Regions from separate parts of the Streptomyces sp. NPDC044106 genome, predicted to be linked through region 2. Evidence: riboswitches for the same ligand, from Rfam matches in the RefSeq annotation. Region 2 holds a riboswitch; the other holds the start of a gene.
The links. Region 2 has a riboswitch for glycine ahead of gcvP (aminomethyl-transferring glycine dehydrogenase). Riboswitches for the same ligand answer to the same signal wherever they lie in the genome.
Positions count from the first base shown of each region.

Region 1: linked by a shared signal. The riboswitch ahead of gcvT (glycine cleavage system aminomethyltransferase GcvT) and the one ahead of gcvP (aminomethyl-transferring glycine dehydrogenase) in region 2 are both predicted to bind glycine.

Region 1 is NZ_JBWKFZ010000018.1:39,455-51,145, forward strand. Features, by position in the region: gene AC07DI_RS29350 (alpha/beta hydrolase) at 1-1,507, shown strand, start outside; gene AC07DI_RS29355 (L-serine ammonia-lyase) at 1,525-2,910, opposite strand; gene glyA (serine hydroxymethyltransferase) at 3,109-4,371, opposite strand; gene gcvH (glycine cleavage system protein GcvH) at 4,395-4,775, opposite strand; gene gcvT (glycine cleavage system aminomethyltransferase GcvT) at 4,887-6,017, opposite strand; glycine riboswitch at 6,052-6,167, opposite strand; glycine riboswitch at 6,168-6,275, opposite strand; gene AC07DI_RS29375 (AAA family ATPase) at 6,425-7,129, shown strand; gene AC07DI_RS29380 (enhanced serine sensitivity protein SseB) at 7,178-7,957, shown strand; gene AC07DI_RS29385 (enhanced serine sensitivity protein SseB C-terminal domain-containing protein) at 8,240-8,971, shown strand; gene AC07DI_RS29390 (ABC transporter permease) at 9,319-10,323, shown strand; gene AC07DI_RS29395 (ABC transporter substrate-binding protein) at 10,425-11,691, shown strand, end outside.
Region 2 is NZ_JBWKFZ010000007.1:400,084-411,774, reverse strand. Features, by position in the region: gene AC07DI_RS15420 (DNA polymerase IV) at 1-1,011, shown strand, start outside; gene AC07DI_RS15415 (PRC-barrel domain-containing protein) at 1,067-1,447, opposite strand; glycine riboswitch at 1,592-1,690, shown strand; gene gcvP (aminomethyl-transferring glycine dehydrogenase) at 1,879-4,767, shown strand; gene AC07DI_RS15405 (DUF5999 family protein) at 4,889-5,095, opposite strand; gene AC07DI_RS15400 (hypothetical protein) at 5,401-5,985, opposite strand; gene AC07DI_RS15395 (glutamate-cysteine ligase family protein) at 6,469-7,989, shown strand; gene AC07DI_RS15390 (substrate-binding domain-containing protein) at 8,229-10,028, opposite strand; gene AC07DI_RS15385 (CPBP family intramembrane glutamic endopeptidase) at 10,215-11,018, shown strand; gene AC07DI_RS15380 (PhzF family phenazine biosynthesis protein) at 11,163-11,691, opposite strand, start outside.

The DNA of each region.
Region 1 (11,691 bases), on a different contig from region 2:
CCTCACCGCCGTCTCCCTCACCGGCTGCACCGCGCCGGGCGGCTCCTCCCCGGACGCCGCCGAGCGCCCGGAACTCCAGCGGTTCTACGGGCAGAAGCTGGCCTGGAAGAAGTGCGGCGACCTGCGCTGCGCGCGCCTCACCGTTCCCATGGACTACGCCCACCCGGACAACGGCAAGACCTTCGTGCTGCCCGTGGTGAAGGCGGTGACCGCCGATCCGGAGGACCGCGTCGGTTCGCTCGTCTACAACCCCGGCGGTCCGGGCGCCTCCGGAGTGAGCGATCTGAAGTCGGACGGCGGCGAGGTGTTCAGCAGGGCCGTGCGCGCCCGCTTCGACATCGTCTCCTTCGACCCCAGGGGCGTGGGCGGCAGCGTCCCCGCCGTCAGGTGCGCGGAGCCCGACGACGATGAGGACGAAGACGACGGCCCCGAGCCGGTGGCGCCCCGCACCGCCGCCGAACGGGCCGCCGCCCTGGCCGACGCCGACGAGCAGGCCGCCGCGTGCGCGCGGGGCAGCCGCGGCGTCCTGCCCCACGTCGGTACCGAGGACGCGGCCCGCGACCTGGACGTCCTGCGGGCCGCCCTCGCCGACCGCAGACTCAGCTACCTCGGCTGGTCCTACGGCACGAGCCTCGGCACGTCGTACGCCGAGCAGTTCCCGCACCGCGTCCGGGCCCTGGTCCTGGACGGCGCCGTGGACCCGTCCCTCGACTGGCGCCGACGCGCGCTGAGCCAGGGCACGGGGTTCAGCGCGGCGGTCGACGACTACGCCGAGTTCTGCGCCGACATCGCGGGCGACAGCTGCCCCGGCTCGTCCCCGGAGGAGATATCGGCGCTGATCGACGACTTGTACGAGCGGGCGGCGCGCGAGCCGCTGCCGGTCACCGACGAGGACTTGTACGACGTCGACGCCCGCACGCTCCTCGACGTCGTCACCGGCGCGATGTACAGCCCCGAGGACGACTGGGAGGAGCTGTCGACGGCGCTGGGCGCGGCGTACGACGGCGACGCGACGGAGCTTTCCCGCATGGCGGAGTCCGGGGAGCAGGACACGGAGTCCCGCCGAGGCCGACGCGCCCGCGCCGCCACCGAGAACGACGACGACGCGATCATCGCCGTCAGCTGCCTGGACGTGCCGCACCCGCGCACGGCCGCCCCGTACTGGAAGGCCCTCGGCCCCGCAGAGAAGGCCGCGGGCGTCTACGGCACGTCAAGCGTCGTCGACGAACTGACCTGCAGGAACTGGCCCGCGAAAGCCGGCGGCCGGGGCCCGCACCCCGTCAGTGCCAAGGGCGTGCCCCCGGTCCTGGTGGTCGGGACCACCGGCGACCCCGCCACCCCGTACGAGGAGGCGGAGAGCCTGGCCGAGCAGTTCCCCGGCGGCATGCTCCTGACGTACGACGGCGTCGGCCACACCGCCTACGGCCGCGGCGACACGTGCGTCACGACCGCCGTCGACGACTACCTCATCGACCTGAAGCGGGTCCGCCCGGGCAAGGAGTGCTAGACCACCAGGGCCTGTCCTCAGCACTCGATGATGTTCACCGCGAGCCCGCCCCGCGCCGTCTCCTTGTACTTGACGCTCATGTCGGCGCCCGTCTCCTTCATGGTCTTGATGACCTTGTCGAGGGAGACCTTGTGGGAGCCGTCGCCGCGCATCGCCATCTTCGCGGCGGTGACGGCCTTGACCGCCGCCATGCCGTTGCGCTCGATGCACGGGATCTGGACGAGGCCGCCGACCGGGTCGCAGGTCAGGCCCAGGTTGTGCTCCATGCCGATCTCGGCGGCGTTCTCGACCTTGGAGGGGGAGCCGCCCATCACCTCGGCGAGCGCGCCCGCCGCCATCGAGCAGGCGGAGCCGACCTCGCCCTGGCAGCCGACCTCGGCGCCGGAGATCGAGGCGTTCTCCTTGAAGAGCATGCCGATCGCGCCGGCCGCGAGGAGGAAGCGGACCACGCCGTCCTCGTCGGCGCCGGGCACGAAGTTCATGTAGTAGTGCAGGACGGCGGGGATGATGCCCGCCGCGCCGTTGGTGGGGGCGGTGACCACGCGGCCGCCCGCGGCGTTCTCCTCGTTCACCGCCATCGCGTAGAGCGTGATCCACTCCATGGCGCGGGCCTGCGGGTCGCCCTCGGCACGCAGCTGGCGTGCGGAGTTGGCGGCGCGGCGGCGGACCTTGAGGCCGCCGGGCAGGATGCCCTCGCGGGACATGCCGCGGGAGACGCAGGCCTGCATGACGCGCCAGATGTCGAGCAGACCCTCGCGGATCTCGTCCTCCGTGCGCCAGGCCTTCTCGTTCTCCAGCATCAGCGCGGAGATGGACAGACCGGTCTCCTCGGTGAGGCGGAGCAGCTCGTCACCGGTGCGGAAGGGGTGCTTGAGGACGGTGGCGTCCGGCACGATCGGGTTGTCGCCCGCCTCGCCCTCCTGCTTCAGCACGGTCTCGTCGATCACGAAGCCGCCGCCCACGGAGTAGTACGTCTTCTCCAGGACGAGGCCGCCGTCCCGGTCGTACGCGAAGATCGTCATGCCGTTGGCGTGGTACGGCAGGGCCTTGCGGCGGTGCAGGACCAGGTCCTCGTCGAAGTCGAAGTCGATCTCGTGCGTGCCGAGGAGGTTGATGCGGCCGCTGCTCTTGATCTCCTCGACGCGGCCGTCGGCGCTCTCCACGTCCACCGTGCGGGGCGACTCGCCCTCCAGGCCGAGCAGGACGGCCTTCGGGGTGCCGTGGCCGTGGCCGGTCGCGCCGAGCGATCCGTACAGCTCGGCGCGTATCGCGGTGGTGTGGGCCATCAGGCCCTCGTTCTTGAGGCGGCCCGCGAACATGCGGGCGGCGCGCATCGGACCGACCGTGTGGGAGCTGGACGGGCCGATGCCGATCGAGAACAGGTCGAAGACCGAGATGGCCACGGGAAACTCCAAGGGTGGTTGGTAGACGCCGTTGTCTGCCTGGGTGGTGCAGAAGTACAAGGCGGTGCGGGAACTACGAACACGCGGGCTACGTGGTGCGGGGCACCCCGCTCACTCTCCAGTGTGCGGGGTGCCCCGATGTTTCGTACGTATGAACAACGGCATACGAACGAAAGCGTACAAACGGAGGGTACGGAACTATTTCAGGCCGGGGTACAAGGGGTGCTTCTCGGCCAGAGCGGTCACGCGGGCCTTCAGGCCCTCCGCGTCGAAGCCCGGCTTGAGGGCCTCGGCGATGATGTCGGCGACCTCGCGGAAGTCGTCTTCCTGGAAGCCGCGCGTGGCGAGCGCCGGGGTGCCGATCCGCAGGCCCGAGGTGACCATCGGGGGGCGCGGGTCGTTCGGGACGGCGTTGCGGTTGACCGTGATGCCGACCTCGTGGAGGCGGTCCTCGGCCTGCTGGCCGTCAAGATCGGAGTTGCGCAGGTCCACCAGGACCAGGTGCACGTCGGTGCCGCCGGACAGGACGTCGACGCCGACGGCCTTCGCGTCGTCCTGCACCAGGCGCTCGGCCAGGATGCGGGCGCCGTCCAGGGTGCGCTGCTGGCGCTCCTTGAACTCCTCGGAGGCCGCGACCTTGAAGGAGACGGCCTTGGCCGCGATCACGTGCTCCAGGGGGCCGCCCTGGAAGCCGGGGAAGACCGCCGAGTTCAGCTTCTTCGCGAACTCCTTGCTGCGGGCCAGGATGACGCCGCCGCGCGGGCCGCCGAGCGTCTTGTGCGTGGTGGAGGTGACCACGTCCGCGTACGGCACCGGGTTGGGGTGCAGCCCGGCGGCGACGAGACCGGCGAAGTGCGCCATGTCGACCCACAGGTACGCGCCGACCTCGTCGGCGATGCGGCGGAACTCGGCGAAGTCCAGCTGACGCGGGTAGGCCGACCAGCCCGCGATGATCACCTTCGGGCTGTTCTCCTTGGCCAGGCGCTCGACCTCGGCCATGTCGACCAGGCCGGCCTCGTCCACGTGGTAGGGCACCACGTTGAACTGCTTGCCGGAGAAGTTCAGGCGCATGCCGTGGGTGAGGTGGCCGCCGTGCGCCAGGTCGAGGCCGAGGATCGTGTCGCCGGGCTTGGCGATCGCGAAGAGGGCGGCCTGGTTGGCGGAGGCGCCCGAGTGCGGCTGGACGTTGGCGTACTCGGCGCCGAACAGATCCTTGATGCGGTCGATCGCGATCTGCTCCGCGACGTCGACGTGCTCGCAGCCGCCGTAGTAGCGGCGGCCGGGGTAGCCCTCGGCGTACTTGTTGGTGAGGACCGTCCCCTGGGCCTCCATGACGGCGACCGGAGCGAAGTTCTCCGAGGCGATCATTTCCAGGGTGGACTGCTGGCGGTGGAGCTCGGCGTCGACGGCGGCGGCGACGTCCGGGTCCAGCTCGTGGAGAGGGGTGTTGAGAAGCGACATCACACGATCCCTATCGGTATGGGTCAGCCGGCGGCGAAGGCGGTGTACTCATCGGCGGAGAGCAGCTCGTCCTGCTCACCCGTGATGCGCACCTTGAACAGCCAACCGCCCTCGAACGGGGCGGAGTTGACCAGCGAGGGGTCGTCGACGACGTCCTGGTTCGCGGCGACGATCTCGCCGTTCACGGGGGAGTAGAGGTCGCTGACCGACTTGGTCGACTCCAGCTCGCCGCAGGTCTCGCCCGCGGTGACCGTGTCGCCGACCTCCGGAAGCTGCACGAAGACGACGTCACCGAGCGCGTTGGCCGCGTGCTCGGTGATGCCGACCGTCGCCACGCCGTCGGCGTCGGTGGCCGACAGCCACTCGTGCTCCTTGCTGTAACGCAGCTGCTGGGGGTTGCTCATGTCCTGAATTCTCCTGTACGCGGGTGGGTGCTGCGGAACGGGGACGGTGTGCGTGGGGTCACTTCTGTGGCGCCGGACGCCGTGCCCACGCGGGGCGCGTCGCTACGAGCGTCACTTCTGGCGCTTGTAGAACGGCAGGGCCACGACCTCGTACGGCTCGTGGCTGCCGCGGATGTCCACGCCGACGCCCGGCGTGCCCGGGGCCGCGTGCTCCGCGTCGACGTACGCCATCGCGATCGGCTTGCCGAGCGTCGGGGACGGGGCGCCGGAGGTGACCTCGCCGATGACCTTGCCGTCCGCGACCACCGGGAAGCCGGCGCGCGGGACGCGGCGGCCCTCGGCGATCAGGCCGACCAGCTTGCGCGGCGGGGCGGTCTCGGCGCGCTCGGCCGCGGCGGCGAGAGCGGCGCGGCCCACGAAATCCTCCGACCGCGACGTCTTCTCGAACTTCACGACCCGGCCGAGGCCCGCGTCGAACGGCGTGAGACCGGCGGTCAGCTCGTGCCCGTACAGCGGCATGCCCGCCTCAAGGCGCAGCGTGTCGCGGCAGGAGAGGCCGGCCGGGACCATGCCGACCGGCGTACCGGCCTCCATCAACGCGCCCCACAGCTTCTCCGCGTCGGCGGGGGAGACGAAGAGCTCGAAGCCGTCCTCGCCGGTGTAACCGGTGCGGGCGATGAGGGCGGGGACGCCCGCGACGGTGCCCGGCAGACCGGCGTAGTACTTCAGGCCGTCGAGGTCAGCGTCGGTGAGGGACTTCAGGATGCCGGGGGACTCCGGGCCCTGGACGGCGAGCAGCGCGTACGCCTCGCGGTCGTCGCGGACCTCGGCGTCGAACGCCTCGACGCGGGCGCTCAGCTCGTCAAGGACGGTCTGCGCGTTGGAGGCGTTGGCGACCACCATGTACTCGGGGGCCTCGGGTTCGCCGAGGCGGTAGACGATCAGGTCGTCCAGGATGCCGCCGTCCTCGGCGACGATCATCGTGTAGCGGGCGCGGCCGACACCGATGGAGCCGATGTTGCCGACCAGCGAGAAGTTCAGGAAGTCGACGGCCTCGGGTCCGGTGACCGTGATCTCGCCCATGTGCGAGAGATCGAAGAGACCGGCCTTGGTGCGCACGGCGTTGTGCTCGTCGCGCTCGCTGCCGTACCGCAGCGGCATGTCCCAGCCCGCGAAATCGGTCATCGTCGCGCCCAGCGACCGATGTACGGCGTCGAGGGCGGTCAGGCGGGCAGTGCTCATGAAGGAACTCCCAGGGCAGGACGGGCGAGGTCGATCCTCCCCATCTGTCATCGGAACCTGAGAGGTTCGCCGAGAGCGTCTCGACCTACGAGATGTCCCGGCTTGCACCTTGGGTGGGACCGCCGAAGGCGGCCCGCTTTTCAGATGTGCCTCGCCCGCGCGGTACGGGGCCTGAGAGATTCAAGGGAGGGACTTGCTCCTTCGGCGCCCCGGACACCCAGCGCATGCTGGCTCCGGAGACTCTCCCGCGCGGATTCAAACGGCCGGTATGGAGTTGGCGCGCACATCATTGCACGCGACTCTGTCCGGGGGGACCCGTGACCGGGCACGGATCACGCCGCCCCGAATGACCTTGTGCCGCATTACCTTCTCTTTACACTTGCCGGAGAAAGCAGTACGTGACCGCTATGGGGAGGCCGATCACGGTGCGCAGCAGGACCAGTGTGTATGCCACGACCACCGGAGTGGCGCTGCCCGCGCAGGCCACCGCCCCGGCCACGGAGGGCTGCGGCCCGCTCCCCGTCGCCGTCGTCCGCGACCTGCGCCGCCGGGCGGGACACGGCCCGCACCGCCTCACCTTCGACGAGGGCGACCTGGTCGTCGTCTCCGGGCTGCCCGGCAGCGGAAAGTCGACACTGATGCGCCAGGCCGTCACCGGCCCCCGCATCGACTCCCAGGACACCCGGGACCGCTGGGCCGGCCGCCTGCCGCGCCTGCTGCCGTACGCCCTCTACCGCCCCCTGGTCCGCCTCGTGCACTACGCGGGCCTTCGCCGCACCCTGCGCTCCGGGGCGAGCGTCGTCGTGCACGACTGCGGCACCCAGGCGTGGGTGCGCCGCTGGCTCGCCCGCGAGGCCGTCCGGCGCGGCGCCGCCCTGCACCTCGTCCTGCTCGACGTGCCCGTGGACACGGCGCTGCGGGGCCAGCGCGAACGCGGCCGCGGCGTCTCCCGGTACGCCTTCGCGCGCCACCGCAGGACCTTCGGGCGCCTCGTCGGCGCCGCCGAGCGCGGCGACCTGCCGCGCGGCTGCGGCTCGGCGGTGCTCCTCGACCGGGACGCGGCGCGGGTGCTGCGGGGGATCGCCTTCGACCGCGGGGGCGCCCGGCGCTAGGGTTCGAGCCGCAGGCAGAGCGGTCGCGAGCAGGGGTTGGACGGACAGATGGACTTTCCGGCGCAGGCACACGCCCATCCGCACGGCGGATGGCCGGGCAACGAACTGGAGGAGGTCCTCGCGGCCTCCCTCGGCGCCGACGCGTCGGCGGGCGCCCGCATCGTCGAGGTCCTCGGCCGCAGCCACATATGGATCCCGCTGCCGAACGGCGGCGGCCCCGACAGCGGCACCCTGGACCTGCCGACCCTGGAGATCGAGGGCCAGGCGTACGTCCCCGTCTTCAGCTCCGAGCAGCAGTTCCGCCAGGCGCTCGGCGACGCCGCCGACCGGATGGGCCGCACCGTCGCGCCCGCCGTCGAGTTCGCCCGCGGCCTCCCCCCGCAGCTGGGCGTCGCGCTGAACCCTGACGGCACCGTCGGCGTCCCGCTCCCGCCCGCCGCCGTCGCCGAGCTCGCCAGGGCCGGCCGCACCGAGCTCGACGGGCCCGCCACCGGAGGCCGGGTGCGCCTGTTCGAGCCGGACTGGCAGCACGATCCGGTGGACTTCCTGGCCGCCGCGGGCCAGGAGTTCGAGGCCGCCGGGGTCGTGCTCACCGCGCGCCGCTGCCTGGCGAGCGTCGAGACGGACGAGCCGACGCTCTTCGTCGGCGTCGAGCTGTCCAGCTGGGAGGGGAACGCCCGCGACCTGCCCATGGAGGCCCTCGGCCGCGCGCTCGGCCGGGTCCCGGTCCCGTGGCCGGTCAACCTCGTCCTGCTCGACGTGGCGCAGGACCCGGTGGGCGACTGGCTGCGCGCCCGGGTGCGGCCGTTCTACCAGCGCCCGGCCTGAGCGCCTGTCCTTGAGCGCCTGTGCCATCACCCCGGCGGCCCCCGGACACGGGGCGCGGTACGCATGGCCCTTCAGGGGTCGTACGTCAAGTCCGTGTCAGGATCGCCGCTTAAGCTGGTTCCATGACCGGGTCGGGGCACATCCGTGCCCGGCGACGGGATTCTCGGGTAGTTCGGGTGCGAAGCGAAGGGGCGGTTACGGGTGAGTGCGTCGGGCACGGCCGCGGGCGATGGGGTCTCCCCTGCACGAGCTGGTTCGAGCGCCCGGGGACAGGTCGAGCAGCTGCTGCGCCAGGTGACCCCGGGGCGCTACGACGCGTACGAGGCACTGCTGCGCGCCCTCGCCGCCGACCGCGTGTGGATGCTGCTCTGGCACGGCCAGGCCGGGTCCCCCGACGCCCAGTACGGGAACATGGAGGTCGAGGGCCTCGGCTACGCCCCCTGTGTGACCTCCGCCCAGGAGCTCTCCGCCAGTGGCTGGAACCGCAGCTATGAAGTGGTGCGCGGCATCGACGCCGCCCGCACCCTCTACCCCGACCACTACGGCCTCTGGCTCAACCCGCACGCGCCGGGCGGCGGCGTCGGTGTGCCCTGGCTCGATCTGCGCCGCATCGCCTCCGGCCTGGACCTGCTGCCCGCGGGGCCGCTGCGGCTCACCGAACCGGGCATCGAGATCCCGCAGTTCTACGCCCTCCTCACGCAGAACGCGCACCGTACCCCCGTCGTGCGCTCGCTGCGCCGCGCCTGGGTGCAGCCCGCGCTCGGGGCGCCATATCTGGCCATCGGCCTCGACGTGTACGACACGTCACCGCCGTCCGTCGACACGGTCCGCACGATGATGCAGCAGTCGATCCCCGCCGTCCCCGAGGGCCTGCCCGTCTCGACGGTCGCGATGTCCGACGAGGACGACCCGGTCGCGATGTGGCTGCGGGCCAACGCCCGCCCGTTCTACGACCGCGAGGCCCAGCCCGCTCCGGCGCCGGCCGGCGGTTACGGCTACCCGGCGCAGTACTGAGCAGCACGAAGCAGCCGGGGCAGCCGGGGCAGCGCTGAGCGGCACTGAGCAGCACCGACGGATGTGATGTCCGTTGTGATGCGGGTGGGGCCCTATGGGCTCCAGTGGCGCATTGCACCCCAACTGCCCCGTGTTCGACCCTCGTTCACTGGCGTCCGGATAACGGAACACCTCGATCAGCATCACGGTTGCGCATCCTTTCCCCGTCAAGTCTGGTAACAGATCGCGACGTGGATGAAGACTCCCGCTCCAAGGGGCCTTCGCCCCCTGTGTACGACGGACTGATCACGTCGCTACAGCGGCAAGTGCGGGCCGGTCACCACCGGTTGAGAGGGGTCCCTGCCACGATGACGGCACCATTGCATGACACACCTGCGGACGCGGACCCGACCGAGGACGTCGCTCCCGCAGTTGATGCAGGGGTGAAGAAGGTCGAGGGCCGGTCCCTCAAGCAGATCGCCTGGAACCGCCTGAAGCGGGACAAGGTCGCCCTCGCCGGCGGCATCACGGTGCTGGTGCTGGTGCTGGTCGCCGTCTTCGCGCCGCTGCTCGTGAGCCTCTTCGGCCACCCGCCCAACGACTTCCACCAGGAGAAGCTCGACGAGCTGACCGGCCTGCCCACCGGCTCCCTTGGCGGCGTGAGCGGCGACTTCCTCTTCGGGGTCGAGCCCAACAAGGGCCGCGACGTCTTCAGCCGGATCGTCTTCGGCGCGCGGATCTCGCTCCTTGTCGCCTTCCTCGCGGCCATCGTGGCCGTGGCGCTCGGCACCCTCTTCGGGATCATCGCCGGCTACTTCGGCGGCTGGATCGACGCGCTGATCAGCCGCGTGATGGACGTGCTGCTCTCGTTCCCGCAGCTGCTCTTCATCATCTCGCTGGTCTCCGTGCTCCCCGACGACCTGCTCGGCCTCGAAGGCACCAGCGTGCGCGTCGCGATCCTCGTGATGGTCATCGGCTTCTTCGGCTGGCCGTACGTCGGACGGATCGTCAGGGGGCAGACGCTTTCGCTCCGTGAGCGCGAGTACGTGGAGGCGGCCCGCAGCCTCGGCGGCGGCAAGCGCCACATCCTGTTCCGTGAACTGCTGCCCAACCTGGTCGCCCCCATCACCGTCTACGCGACGCTGATGATCCCGACCAACATCCTCACGGAGGCGGCCCTCAGCTTCCTCGGCGCCGGCGTCAAGCCGCCGACGGCCTCCTGGGGCGGCATGCTGCGCGACGCGCTCAAGACGTACGAGCACGACCCGATGTTCATGGTCTTCCCGGGCGTCACGATCTTCATCACCGTCCTGGCCTTCAACCTCTTCGGCGACGGGCTGCGCGATGCGCTCGACCCGAAGGGGACGCGCTAGAAGGTCCCAACTGGCTTGCCCCTGCCGCATGTCAGGTGGCTATAACCATGGTTCTCCGGCAGCACAAGGCCAGGGACCGCGATCTCGGAGGTTACGAGAAAATGCCCACAGGTTCCACGAAACGACGGCTCACCAGCGGTGCGGCCCTCGTCGTCGCGGCGCTGGTGACCACCACGGCGTGCGGCGGCGGTGACGGTGGCGACAGCGACTCCAAGGGTGCCGGCTACAACGCGGCACTGAACAAGATCGCCAACCCTTCGAAGAAGAAGGGAGGCACGCTGAAGATGGTCGGCAAGCAGGACCTCGACTCCGCCGACCCGCAGCGCGCCTACTACGGCATGACGTGGGACTTCATGCGCTTCTACACCCGGCAGCTGGTGACGTACGACACCAAGCCGGGCAAGGCGGGCACGAAGCTGGTCCCCGACCTCGCCACCTCCACGGCGAAGATCTCGGACGACGGCAAGACCTACACGTACAAGCTGCGTTCCGGTCTCACCTGGGAGGACGGCTCCAAGCTGACCTCCAAGGACATCAAGTACGGCATCGAGCGCGCCTGGGCGACGGACACCATCACCGGTGGTCCCGGCTACATCCGCCAGACGCTCGACCCGAAGAAGAAGTACAAGGGTCCCTACAAGGACAAGGGCGGCCTCGACGCGATCGAGACCCCCGACGACCAGACCATCATCTTCAAACTGCCCAAGCCCAACGGTGACTTCGAGCAGTTCCTGGCCATGCCCACCGGCTCGCCGGTGAAGGAGGCCAAGGACACCAAGGCCAAGTACACCCAGCGGCCGTTCTCCGCGGGCCCGTACAAGTTCCAGGAGTACAAGGCCGGCAAGAAGATCGTGCTGGTCCGCAACGACAAGTGGAAGAAGTCCTCGGACCCGATCCGCGCGGCGCTGCCCGACAAGATCGACGTGACGTTCTCCGCCAACCAGGAGGAGAACGACAAGAAGTTGATGGAAGGTGACTTCGACGTCGACATCAACGGCACGGGCATGACCCAGTCCGGCCGCGTCAGCGCCGTCACGGACCACCGCGGCAACGTCGACAACATGCACACGTCCTTCGTGCGCTACGTCGCGCTCATCCACAACGCGAAGCCGTTCGACAACGTGCACTGCCGCAAGGCCGTGTTCTACGCGACCGACTTCGCGAGCCTCCAGCAGACCCGCGGCGGCAAGGTCGCGGCCGGCGACATCGCCAACAGCACCTTCCCCGTGGCGATCCCGGGCTACAGCAAGTACGACCCGTACGGCGTGCTTGCGCGCAAGGGCAAGCCGGATGTCGCCAAGGCCAAGGACGAGCTGAAGCAGTGCGACAAGCCCGGCGGCTTCTCCACCAAGCTCACCGCCCGCAGCA
Region 2 (11,691 bases):
GCCTCCGAGGAGGCCAAGCCTGACGGGCTCAGGCTGATAGCGCCGGGCACGGAGCGGGCGCTGCTCGGACCGATGTCGGTGCGTACGCTGCCGGGGGTGGGGCCGGCCACGGGGGACCACCTGCGGCGGGCCGGAATCACCACGGTGGAGGAGATCGCGGAGGCGGGCGAGGACGAGCTCGTGCGGCTGCTCGGCAGGGCGCACGGGGGATCGCTGTACGCGATGGCGCTCGCGCACGACGAGCGGCCCGTGGTGGCCGAGCGGGACACGAAGTCGGTCAGTGTGGAAGACACGTACGACGTGGACATCCACGACCGGGTGCGGGTCCGCGCGGAGGTCGCGCGGCTCGCCGAGCGCTGTGTGCAGCGGTTGCGGGCGGCGGGCCACTCGGGGCGGACCATCGTGCTGAAGGTGCGGCGGTTCGACTTCTCGACGCTGACGCGCTCCGAGACGCTGCGCGGGCCCACGGACGACCCCGGGGTGGTGCGGGAGGCCGCGGCGCGGCTCCTTGAGTCCGTGGACACCACGGGTGGCGTGCGGCTCCTCGGCGTGGGCGTCTCCGGCCTCACGGACTACACGCAGGAGGACCTCTTCGCGCAGTCCCAGGCGGAGGCCGCCGCGACGGAGACGGTCGAGGGCGGAGCCGGTGAAGGCGGTGCGCCCGGGGACGAGGCCGATGTGCCCCGGGAGCCGGGTGTACAGGCGGTGGAGGATGCCGAGGAGCCCGTGGTGCCGGTCGAGCGGCGGTGGCCGGCCGGTCACGACGTGCGGCACGCCGCGTACGGGCACGGGTGGGTGCAGGGGAGCGGGCTTGGGCGGGTGACGGTGCGCTTCGAGACGCCGTACTCGGCGCCAGGACGGGTGCGGACGTTCCGGACCGACGACCCGGACCTCGTTCCTGCCGAGCCGTTGCCGCTGGTGGCCGCCGGCCCGGATGGGGAGGCGGCCACTGGAGCGGTGGTAGAGGCGGTGTCCGGTGCGGCTCGTGCGGAGGTGGGGGAGCAAGGCTGAAAGTCGGCGGCGGACGGGGGCGCGTCTGCTGGGGGCTCTCGCTCCCGCAGCGGGGTCAGGGGCCCTCGGTGCCCGCGATGCGGCCGAAGCTCTGGTCGGGAGGGGGTGCGGAGGGCGGTGGCGCCGTGTCCAGGCCGTAGTGGTGGTAGAGCTGGAGCTCCTGCTCGGGCGAGAGGTGGCGGCCCACTCCGAAGTCGGGGGCGTCCCTGATGAGTGCGCGCTCGAACGGGATGCGTACGGTGCCGTCCCCGGTCAGCTCGCTGGGCTCCAGCGGGACGAAGGCGTCGCGGCTGAACAGGCCGGTGCGTATGGCGGCCCACTCCGGGGCGCCGGTGGCGTCGTCGAGGTAGACCTCGTCGATCGTGCCGATCTTGGTCCCGTTCCGGTCGAACGCCTTGCGGCCGATCAGGTTGCGCGGATCGATGTCGGTCTGCACGGGCCCTCCAACGGGTCGCGGCCTGACGAAATCGGGCGTAACTCATCCTTAGTCGTTCGTAGTCACTACGAAAGAGCACTTCGGGGCAGGCGGCCACTCGAGGGAACGGCCGTGGTCCCCGCTGGTAGGCTGGCGTACGGCTGTTGACCCCGTGCGGGAGAGCTCTCCGGAACACGCTCCCGGAGGCGCCGAAGGAGCAAATCCTCCCCGGAATCTCTCAGGCACCCGTACCGCACGGACGAGGTCACTCTGGAAAGCAGGGCGGGCGTCGGGCGGGCACGTTCGGAACCCTTCCTCACCGACGGTGAAAGCAGGTCTGTCGACAGGCAGGCCTGTGAAGCTCTCAGGTTGAGATGACAGAGGGGGAGGCCGTCCGGGTACCCGCGCCGTGGTACCCCTCGCAGGTCGTGCAGACCAGGAGGCCTCCCGCAATGACTGCCACCAATCGCATCCCGCTCTCCGAGCTCGAACAGGGAATTCCGTTCGAGCAGCGGCACATCGGGCCCGATGCGGAAGAGCGGGCCAAGATGCTCGCCCAGGTCGGATACGGCTCGCTCGACGAGCTGACGGCCGCCGCGGTGCCGGATGTGATCAAGAACGCCGAGGCGCTGAACCTGCCGGGTGCCCGCTCCGAGGCCGAAGTCCTTGCCGAACTGCGCTCCCTCGCGGACCGCAACCAGGTCCTCGATTCCATGATCGGCCTCGGCTACTACGGAACCTTCACCCCGCCGGTCATCCTGCGGAACGTCATGGAGAATCCTTCCTGGTACACCGCCTACACGCCGTACCAGCCGGAGATCTCGCAGGGCCGTCTCGAGGCGCTGCTCAACTTCCAGACCATGGTCGCCGAGCTGACCGGCCTGCCCACCTCCGGGGCCTCGCTCCTGGACGAGGGCACCGCCGCCGCCGAGGCCATGGCCCTGTCGCGACGCATGGGCAAGGTCAAGAACGGCGCCTTCGTCGTCGACGCCGACGCGCTGCCCCAGACCATCGCGGTCATCCGGACCCGCGCCGAGCCCACCGGTGTCGAGGTCGTCGTCGCCGATCTGAGCGACGGCATTCCGGCCGAGGTCGCCGAGCGCGGTGTCGTCGGCGTCCTCATCCAGTACCCGGGCGCCTCCGGAGCCGTACGCGACATCAAGCCGCTCATCGATCAGGCGCACGAGATCGGCGCCGTCGTCACCGTCGCCGCCGACCTGCTCGCCCTGACGCTGCTCACCTCGCCCGGCGAGCTGGGCGCCGACATCGCCGTCGGCACGACGCAGCGCTTCGGCGTCCCGATGGGCTTCGGCGGCCCGCACGCCGGATACATGGCGGTGCGCGAGAAGTTCGCGCGCAGCCTGCCCGGCCGACTCGTCGGCGTCTCCCTCGACGCCGACGGCAACAAGGCCTACCGGCTTGCGCTGCAGACCCGCGAGCAGCACATCCGCCGTGAGAAGGCCACCAGCAACATCTGTACCGCTCAGGTGCTGCTGGCGGTCATGGCCGGAATGTACGCCGTCTACCACGGGCCCGACGGCCTGAAGTCCATCGCGCGGCGCACCCACCGCTACGCCACGCTGCTCGCGGCGGGGCTCACGGCCGGCGGCTTCGAGGTCGTCCACGGCGCGTACTTCGACACGCTGACCGTACGCGTCGAGGGCAGGGCCGAGGCGCTGGTGCACGCCGCCCGGGAGGGTGGCGTGAACATCCGCCAGGTCGACGCCGACCACGTCTCCCTCGCCTGCGACGAGACGACCACCCGGGCGCAGCTGGCCGCCGTCTGGCGCGCGTTCGGCGTCGACGCCGATGTCGAGTCGCTCGACGCCACCGTCGCGGACACGCTGCCCGAGGGCCTGCTGCGCCAGGACACCTACCTCGCCCACCCGGTCTTCCACCAGCACCGCTCCGAGACGGCGATGCTGCGCTACCTGCGCAAGCTCGCCGACCGCGACTACGCCCTCGACCGCGGCATGATCCCGCTGGGCTCCTGCACCATGAAGCTCAACGCGACCACCGAGATGGAGCCGGTCACCTGGCCCGAGTTCGGGCAGTTGCACCCCTTCGCCCCGGCCCAGCAGGCGCAGGGCTACCTCACGCTCATCCGTGAGCTGGAGGAGCAGCTCGCCGAGGTCACCGGCTACGACAAGGTCTCCCTCCAGCCCAACGCCGGTTCGCAGGGCGAGCTGGCCGGTCTGCTCGCCGTCCGCGGCTACCACCGGGCCAACGGCGACGAGCAGCGCACCGTCTGCCTCATCCCGTCGTCCGCGCACGGCACGAACGCCGCGAGCGCCGTCATGGCCGGCATGAAGGTCGTCGTGGTCAAGACCGCCGACGACGGCGAGATCGACGTCGATGACCTGCGCGCCAAGATCGAGAAGCACCGCGACGAGCTGGCCGTGCTGATGATCACGTACCCCTCGACGCACGGCGTCTTCGAGGAGCACGTGGCCGACATCTGCGCGTCGGTGCACGAGGCCGGTGGCCAGGTGTACGTCGACGGGGCCAACCTCAACGCCCTGGTGGGCCTGGCCAAGCCGGGCCACTTCGGCGGCGACGTCTCGCACCTGAACCTGCACAAGACGTTCTGCATCCCGCACGGCGGCGGTGGCCCCGGCGTCGGTCCTGTCGGGGTCCGCTCGCACCTCGCGCCGTACCTGCCCAACCACCCGCTGCAGCCCGCTGCCGGTCCCGACACCGGTGTCGGCCCGATCTCCGCGGCGCCCTGGGGCTCGGCGGGTATCCTGCCGATCTCCTGGTCGTACGTGCGCCTGATGGGCGGCGATGGCCTCAAGCGGGCCACCCAGGTCGCGGTGCTCTCCGCCAACTACATCGCCAAGCGGCTCGAGCCGCACTACCCGGTGCTCTACACCGGCCCCGGCGACCTTGTCGCGCACGAGTGCATCATCGATCTGCGGCCGCTCTCCAAGGAGACCGGTGTCAGCGTCGACGACATCGCCAAGCGGCTCATCGACTACGGCTTCCACGCGCCGACCATGTCGTTCCCGGTCGCGGGGACCCTGATGATCGAGCCGACGGAGAGCGAGGACCTGGGCGAGATCGACCGGTTCTGCGAGGCGATGATCGCCATACGCAGGGAGATCGAGAAGGTCGGCTCCGGCGAGTGGGCCGCCGACGACAACCCGCTGCGGAACGCCCCGCACACCGCCGCCGCGCTGAGCGGTGAGTGGGAGCACGGGTACAGCCGCGAGGAGGCCGTCTTCCCGGCCGGTGTCGCCGCGTCGGACAAGTACTGGCCGCCGGTGCGCCGCATCGACCAGGCGTACGGCGACCGGAACCTGGTCTGCTCCTGCCCGCCGCTGGATGCGTACGAGGACTGATGCCGGCGCCCGCGCGGAGCGGGCATGCGGCGGGGCCGGTTCGGAGAGTGTTCTCCGGGCCGGCCCCTCGTCGTTCGGTGGTGCGGTGCGGTGCGTTCGTGCGGGTGTGCCAGCGGTGCGCTCAGGCGGCTGTCATGACCCGATCGGTGCCCAGCGGTCGGTGCGGGGCGATGATCTGGCCGTCCGGCAGCAGCTCACCGGTGTCCTCGAAGAGCAGGACGCCGTTGCACAGCAGGCTCCAGCCCTGTTCCGGGTGGCTCGCCATGAGGAGCGCGGCTTCCCGGTCGGCGGAGTCTGCTGTCGGACACGCTGGTTGGTGCTGGCACATGGAAGGGTTCTTTCGCTGCGATGAGATGGCTGTGACGTCGGTCCTGTGGCTCGATGCGGTGTTCATAACCGCCCCCCGTTGTAGTCGGTCCGGTCCCAGTGTTGCCCTCCGCGCGTCAATCCGCAGGGATTTTGCCGCAGCGGCTCCTACTGCTTAATGACGTATCACCCGCCCGGACGGTTCAGCCCAACTTCCGTGTCTCTTCGGGTGGTTCGGGGTGGCCTGACTGGGCTAGTCCACTCGGGCGGGCAGCGCTGTGCCCCGCGGCCGGGGGCGGCGGGGCACAGGAAGCGGGTGGGGCGGCGTCAGGCGGGTGAGCTCAGCAGCGGTGCGGGCGTCAGGCGGTGGTTGAGCATCGGCAGCAGTTCGGCGACGCGGTGCGGGCGGTGGGCCGCGATGCCGGGCGGGGCGGGCGCCAGCGGTACGAGCAGGTCGGTGGCGGCCAGCGGGCCCTCGGCGCCGTCGTCCGTGCAGTCGCGGTGCAGCCAGAGCGTGAGCATGTAGAGCTCGGGCACGGAGAGCAGCCGGGGCTGCCAGGGCGTCGGCATCGCCTCGGCATGCCGCAGCGCGCATTCCGTGGAGGCGATGTACGGGCCCTCGAAGAAGTGGGAGAACGCCCACCCGTCCGGAGTGAGCATCGTGTCGGCCGCGGCGACGGCGCGTTCGCCGCAGCGGATGAGGAAGCGCCAGCCGGCGAGGCGGGTGGGCGAGGTGCCCTCCGGGGTGATGCGGTCCAACACATGGACCGGCAGCGGGAGTTCGGGGCTTGCCGGGCCCTGCGCGGTACGCAGGGACGGCGTGCGGGCTTCACGTACGGCTGTGGGGGAACCGAGTGCCGCGAGAACGCTGCGCAGGGCGGGCGCGGGGGCCGGGGGGACATGCAGCGGCATGGTGGGTCGCCTCTCTCATTCGACAGGCACGGTGGAACGGGGGCAGGTGCGTGACGGCGCTGTCAGCTCTGGGTCAGAGGGGCGGGGGCTGGGAACCGCGAGCGCCAACTCTCTGCCTAGATTGCGGAGTTTATACGAGGTGTGTTCGAGCAGTGTTTCCTCTAGATGTACCGGATATTGCCGGCAAGGCGTTAATGCGCCGTCCTTGTGGGACGTTTATCCCGATTTCACACCGGCCCCGCCGTCATGACCTCGGATTTCTCGCGATACGCGGTCGGCCGATTTTTGCCGGTACTTTTGACCAGGCACTCTGGAACGGAATCTGCGCCGTGCCGCATGCCTGGTGAATGTGCCGGACAGCGGCTGCGTCGAGGGTACCGGCCGACGGCCCCGCGTGGGGCGTTATCGATCACATTGCCGGGGCATCATCCCCCGTACACAGCGGCCGGACCCATGGCTGCCCGTTCGAGGAGGGACGCTTCGATGGGGGAGAAGGTCGTGGCGGGCACGTTCGACCTGGCCGATCGGCACCACTACCGAGGCAAGCTCCGAAAGTGTCTCGCGGGGCTGGAGCGATTGCTGGCGGAGGAGCGGTTCGACCGGCCCAGGAATCTGATGGGCATGGAGATCGAGCTGAATCTCGTCGGGCCCGACGGGCTGCCGAGAATGTTGAATGCGCAGGTTCTCGAGCGCATCGCGAGCCGGGATTTCCAGACGGAACTCGGAATGTTCAATCTGGAAGTGAACATCGCCCCGCACCGGCTCGGCGGACGCGTACTCGACCGGCTCGCCGAAGAGCTCCGCACCGGCCTCAACTACGCCCACAGGAAAGCGAACGAGCTCGCCGCCGGAATTGTCATGATCGGCATCCTGCCGACGCTGAACCGCGCCGATCTCGTCTCCGCGAACCTCTCCGACGTCGATCGCTACGCCCTCCTGAACGATCAGATCGTGGCGGCGCGCGGCGAGCACTTCGCCCTGGACATCCAGGGCGTCGAGCGGCTGACCTGCACCTCGGCGTCGATCGCGCCCGAATCGGCGTGCACCTCCGTGCAGTTGCACCTCCAGGTCACCCCGGGCCGGTTCGCCGACGTGTGGAACGCGGCGCAGGCCATCGCGGCGGCGCAGGTCGCGGTGGGTGCCAACGCGCCGTTCCTGTTCGGCCGTGAGCTGTGGCGCGAGTCGCGGCCGCCGCTGTTCCTGCAGTCCACCGACACGCGGCCGCCCGAACTGCAGGTCCAGGGCGTGCGGCCGCGTACCTGGTTCGGGGAGCGGTGGATCACCGGGCCGCTGGAACTCTTCGAGGAGAACCTCCGGTACTTCCCGGCGCTGCTGCCGCTGATGGAGGAGGAGGACCCGCTGGGCGTCCTGGACGCGGGCGGTGTGCCGCGGCTCGGCGAACTCGTCCTGCACAACGGCACCGTGTACCGCTGGAACCGCCCGGTGTACGGCATCGCCGACGGCGTCCCGCACCTTCGGGTGGAGAACCGCGTACTGCCCGCGGGCCCCACCATCACCGACGTCATCGCCAACGCCGCCTTCTACTACGGCCTGGTGCGGGCGCTCGCCGAGGAGCCCAGGCCGGTGTGGTCACGGCTGCCCTTCGAGGCCGCCGCCCGCAATTTCGACGCGGCGTGCCGCCACGGCATCGACGCCACGCTGCAGTGGCCGCGGCGGGGCAGGCTCGGCGGTACCACCGAGGTGCCGGCCGTCCGGCTCGTACGCGACGAACTGCTGCCGCTGGCGGCCTCGGGTCTCGACGCGTGGGGCGTGGAGGCCGCCGACCGGGACCTGTACCTCGGGGTGATCGAGGAGCGGTGCCGGCTGCGGATCAACGGATCGTCGTGGCAGGCGATGACGTACCACCGCGCCCTGGAGAGCGGCATGGCCAGAAAGGAGGCGCTCGCGGCGACCACCAAGCGGTACTGCGAGCTGATGCATGCCGGGGAGCCGGTGCACACGTGGCCCGTGGGGCTGCGGGAGCCTGCGGTGCCGCTCGGCTGAGATCTCCGGCCGGAGGTCTTCGCTCAGAGCCTGTCTTTGAACCCCCGTCTGCGCCCCGGCGCCCGGCACGCGCCCTCGGCGCACGGAGCCCCAGGACGGGTGGCTCCGCCACATGACCTGGGACTCCGCACTCCGATCGCACGCTTCCCCAAGCTCTCGGCTCCGCTCGAGCAGGGGAGGCCCCAATCCGCCGCTGCGCCCGCGCTTCGCGCGGACGACGGGGGTTCAAAGACAGGCTCTCAGCCCCGGTTGCCGCCCGCCTCCGTGATCGCCTTGAGGATGACCGCGTGGATCTGCGCCGGGTCGTCGACCTGGTGGCCGGAGCCGCCGGTCGCCTCGGCGATCTGCTGGACCTCGCCCTTGTCCGCGTCGGGGCCGACGGCGATGGCGATGACCGGCACCGGCTCCTTGGGGTCGGTGAGTTCCTCGAGACGGGAGATGAGGGCTCCGCGCGAGATGCTGTCCGGGTCCTGGTTGACGCCGTCGGTCAGGATCACGAGGGCGTTGAACTTGCCGCTCTCGTACGTCGACCGCGCGTGCCTGTAGGCGGCGAGTGTCGTGTCGTACAGACCGGTGGCACCGCCCGGCACGGGCTGCAGGCCACGGAAGGCCTTCGACAGCCTGTCGCGGTGGGTGGCGCCGCCCCTGCGCTCGCCGAGGCGCTCGGCCGGTTCCAGTTCGCGGTAGTCGCGGGCGCCGTCCAGCCGCGTGGCGAACTCCCACAGGCCGATCTCGTCCCTGTCGGTGAAGCCTGCGAGGGCCCGCAGCAGCGCGGACTTGGTGACCTCCATACGGGAGCGGGCGCGGCCGGGGACCAACTGCCGCATGGACTCCGACGCGTCGACGACCGTGCTGATCCGGGCGCTCTGCACGGTGATCGTCCACATGCCCAGGGTCTCCTGGAGCTGCTTGTCGGACGGCGGGTCCGTCGCCTGTGCCGCGTAGGGCTGCGGGGTGCGGCCGCCCGCGGTGGTGACGAGGCGGTCGGAGGGCCGGTCGGAGCCGGTCCTGAAGCCGTGCTCCGCCAGGATCCGTTCGCCTTCGGCATCGCTGAACAGCGCCATGTAGCGCAGGGCCGCGCGGCTCATGTCGGTGGTCATCTCGTCGTCCTCGACGAGGGTGTACGGGTAGTCGAGCCGGGGTGAGCCGTCCTTGGGGTAGAACAGGTCGAGGCGGTTCTCGGCGCCCGCCGCCGTGTTGTGCGCGTACGCCGCCTGTTCGGAAAGGATCAGGGCCTGGTTGCGGCGGGCATCGCCCGGCTCGGCGCCGGAGCCGTCGCGGGCCAGGGTGTCCAGGAGCCGGCCGTCGCTGTCCGACGTACGGGCGGAGAGGGCCTTGGCCAGGGCGGCGGCCCGGGTGCCGCTGTCCTTGCCGTTCTCTCCGCCACCCTGCTCGGCGGCTTGCCTCTTCACCGACGCGCCCAGCGCGGCGAGGGCGAGCAGGCCGGTGGCGCTGCGCGCGGGGTCGGCCGCGCCCAGGCGGAGCTTGTCGCTCCGCAGGGCGGCCGTGGTCAACTCCGGCCAGTCGTACGTCTTCCCGGGCCAGCCCAGCGACGCGGCGGCGGACGGGACCATGCCGATGCCGACGGGTGACGAGGCGATGTTGCCCGCGGGCGAGATCTTGTTCTGCTGGGAGCCGAGGCCCACCTGCCGCACCCAGATGTCGGAGTCCGGCACCCATACGTCGTACTCCGGATCGCCGCTGCCCGCGCGGAGTTGGGCCGCGACCTCGTACGAATCGCGCGCCGTCACCCGCACGTCGATGCAGTGGCCGTCCGAGGTGATCTCCTCCTCGCGGGCGTGGTCGGCCGCCTCGCGCAGGGCGGGGGCCACCGCGGGCGCGGCGACGACGTCGAGGCGTACGGCGTCGTCGCCGCAGGAACCGCCGAGGGAGAGCAGGCCGCTGCGGACCGCCGCCGCCGTGCCGCCCGCGATCACGAGGACGAGCGCCGTCGCGATGGCGATCGTGCGCCCGCGCGCACGCGATCGGGGGTCGGGCGCTGCCGCCCCGTGCTCATCGGGCAAGCTGTGACGTCCCATGGCGGTGGTGCCCCTCCTTGAACGATGTAGCAAGGAAAGGGGGAGCTGTACGTCCGAAAACGGCGTGCACGCCCGGAATCGGCGTCCGTCCCCCTCGGCCTGTCGCGCACGGTCTTCGCAACTTCTTTCGCGACCCTAGTGGGGCGAAGATGGGGATGAGACGGGATTACTCAACTGGAGGCGGAAGTGCAAGCGGAGCCGGGGCCGATGGCCGGTTCTTTTCGAACGGAGGGGGCTTCGCGACGGAACCTCCGGGACGAGACGTTGCTCGTCCTGGCTCTCTCGCTCGGCGCGAGCGGTGTTTCCGCGCTGATCAGCTTTGTCGGTTCGGTCACCAGACCGGGCGGCCTCAAGGATCAGGCGGCGACGATGAACACGTCGGCGGCGCCGGGGCGGCCCTGGCTGGATCTCGCGTGGCAACTCTTCGGAATCGCGACAGCCCTGGTGCCGGTCGCGCTGGTCGCGCACTTCCTGCTGCGGGAGAGGGCGGGGCTGCGGACGATCGGTTTCGACCGGAGCAGGCCGTGGCCGGACCTGGGGCGCGGCGCCGCGATCGCCGCGGTGATCGGCAGTACGGGCATCGCCTTCTACCTGTCGGCACGCGGGCTCGGCTTCAACCTCACCGTGGTGCCCGAGGCGTTGCCGGACGTGTGGTGGAAGTACCCCGTCCTCGTGCTGTCCGCGGTGCAGAACGCGGTCCTGGAGGAAGTGATCGTCGTCGGCTACCTGCTGCGCAGGCTGGGGCAGTTGGGGTGGACGCCGATGGCCGCGCTGGTGGGCAGCTCGGTGTTGCGGGGTTCGTACCACCTGTACCAGGGCATCGGCGGCTTCCTGGGCAACGTCGCGATGGGCGTGGTGTTCGTGCTGCTGTACCGCAGGTGGGGGCGGGTGGGGCCGCTGGTCGTGGCCCATTCTCTGCTGGATATCGGGGCGTTCGTCGGGTACGCGCTGCTCGCGGGGAAGGTGGGGTGGCTGCCGACGCCTTCGTGAGGCGGGGGCGCGGCCGGGTTCGGTGCTGTGGGGACGTACGAGGATCTCGTACGTCCCCACAGTTGCGTCCCCACGGTGCTGAGCCGTCCCACGTGGTGGCAGTCCGGGTTCTCCGGGTGAGCGGCCTCCGGGTGACCGGCGCCGTCAGGCCAAGAGGTCGCCCTCGATGACCGTGACCGCCCGGCCGGTCAGGAGCGTGCGCTCGCCCCGCAGCCGGGTGCGTACCAGGCCGGTGCGGGCGGAGGCCTGCAGGCCGGTGAGCTCGGCGCGGCCGAGGCGCTCGGACCAGAAGGGCGCGAGCGCGGTGTGCGCGCTGCCCGTCACCGGGTCCTCGTCGATACCGACGCGCGGGAAGAAGCAGCGCGATACGAAGTCGTAGCCGCCGGAAGGGTCTTCGGCGCGGGCCGTGGCGATGACTCCGCGTTCGGAGTGCCGGACAAGGGCCTTGTGGTCCGGGGTGAGCGACCTGACCGTCTTCTCGTCGGCGAGCTCCACAAGCAGGTCGCCGACCTGCCGGCCCGTGTCGTACGCGGTGACAGGATCGGCGCCCAGGGCGTCGGCGATCCCGGCGGGGACCTCGGCCGCGGTGAGCGTGGCGGTCGGGAAGTCGAGGGTGAGGGCGCCGTCCTCGTGCGCGGTGGCGGTGAGGACGCCGCTGCGCGTGGCGAAACGG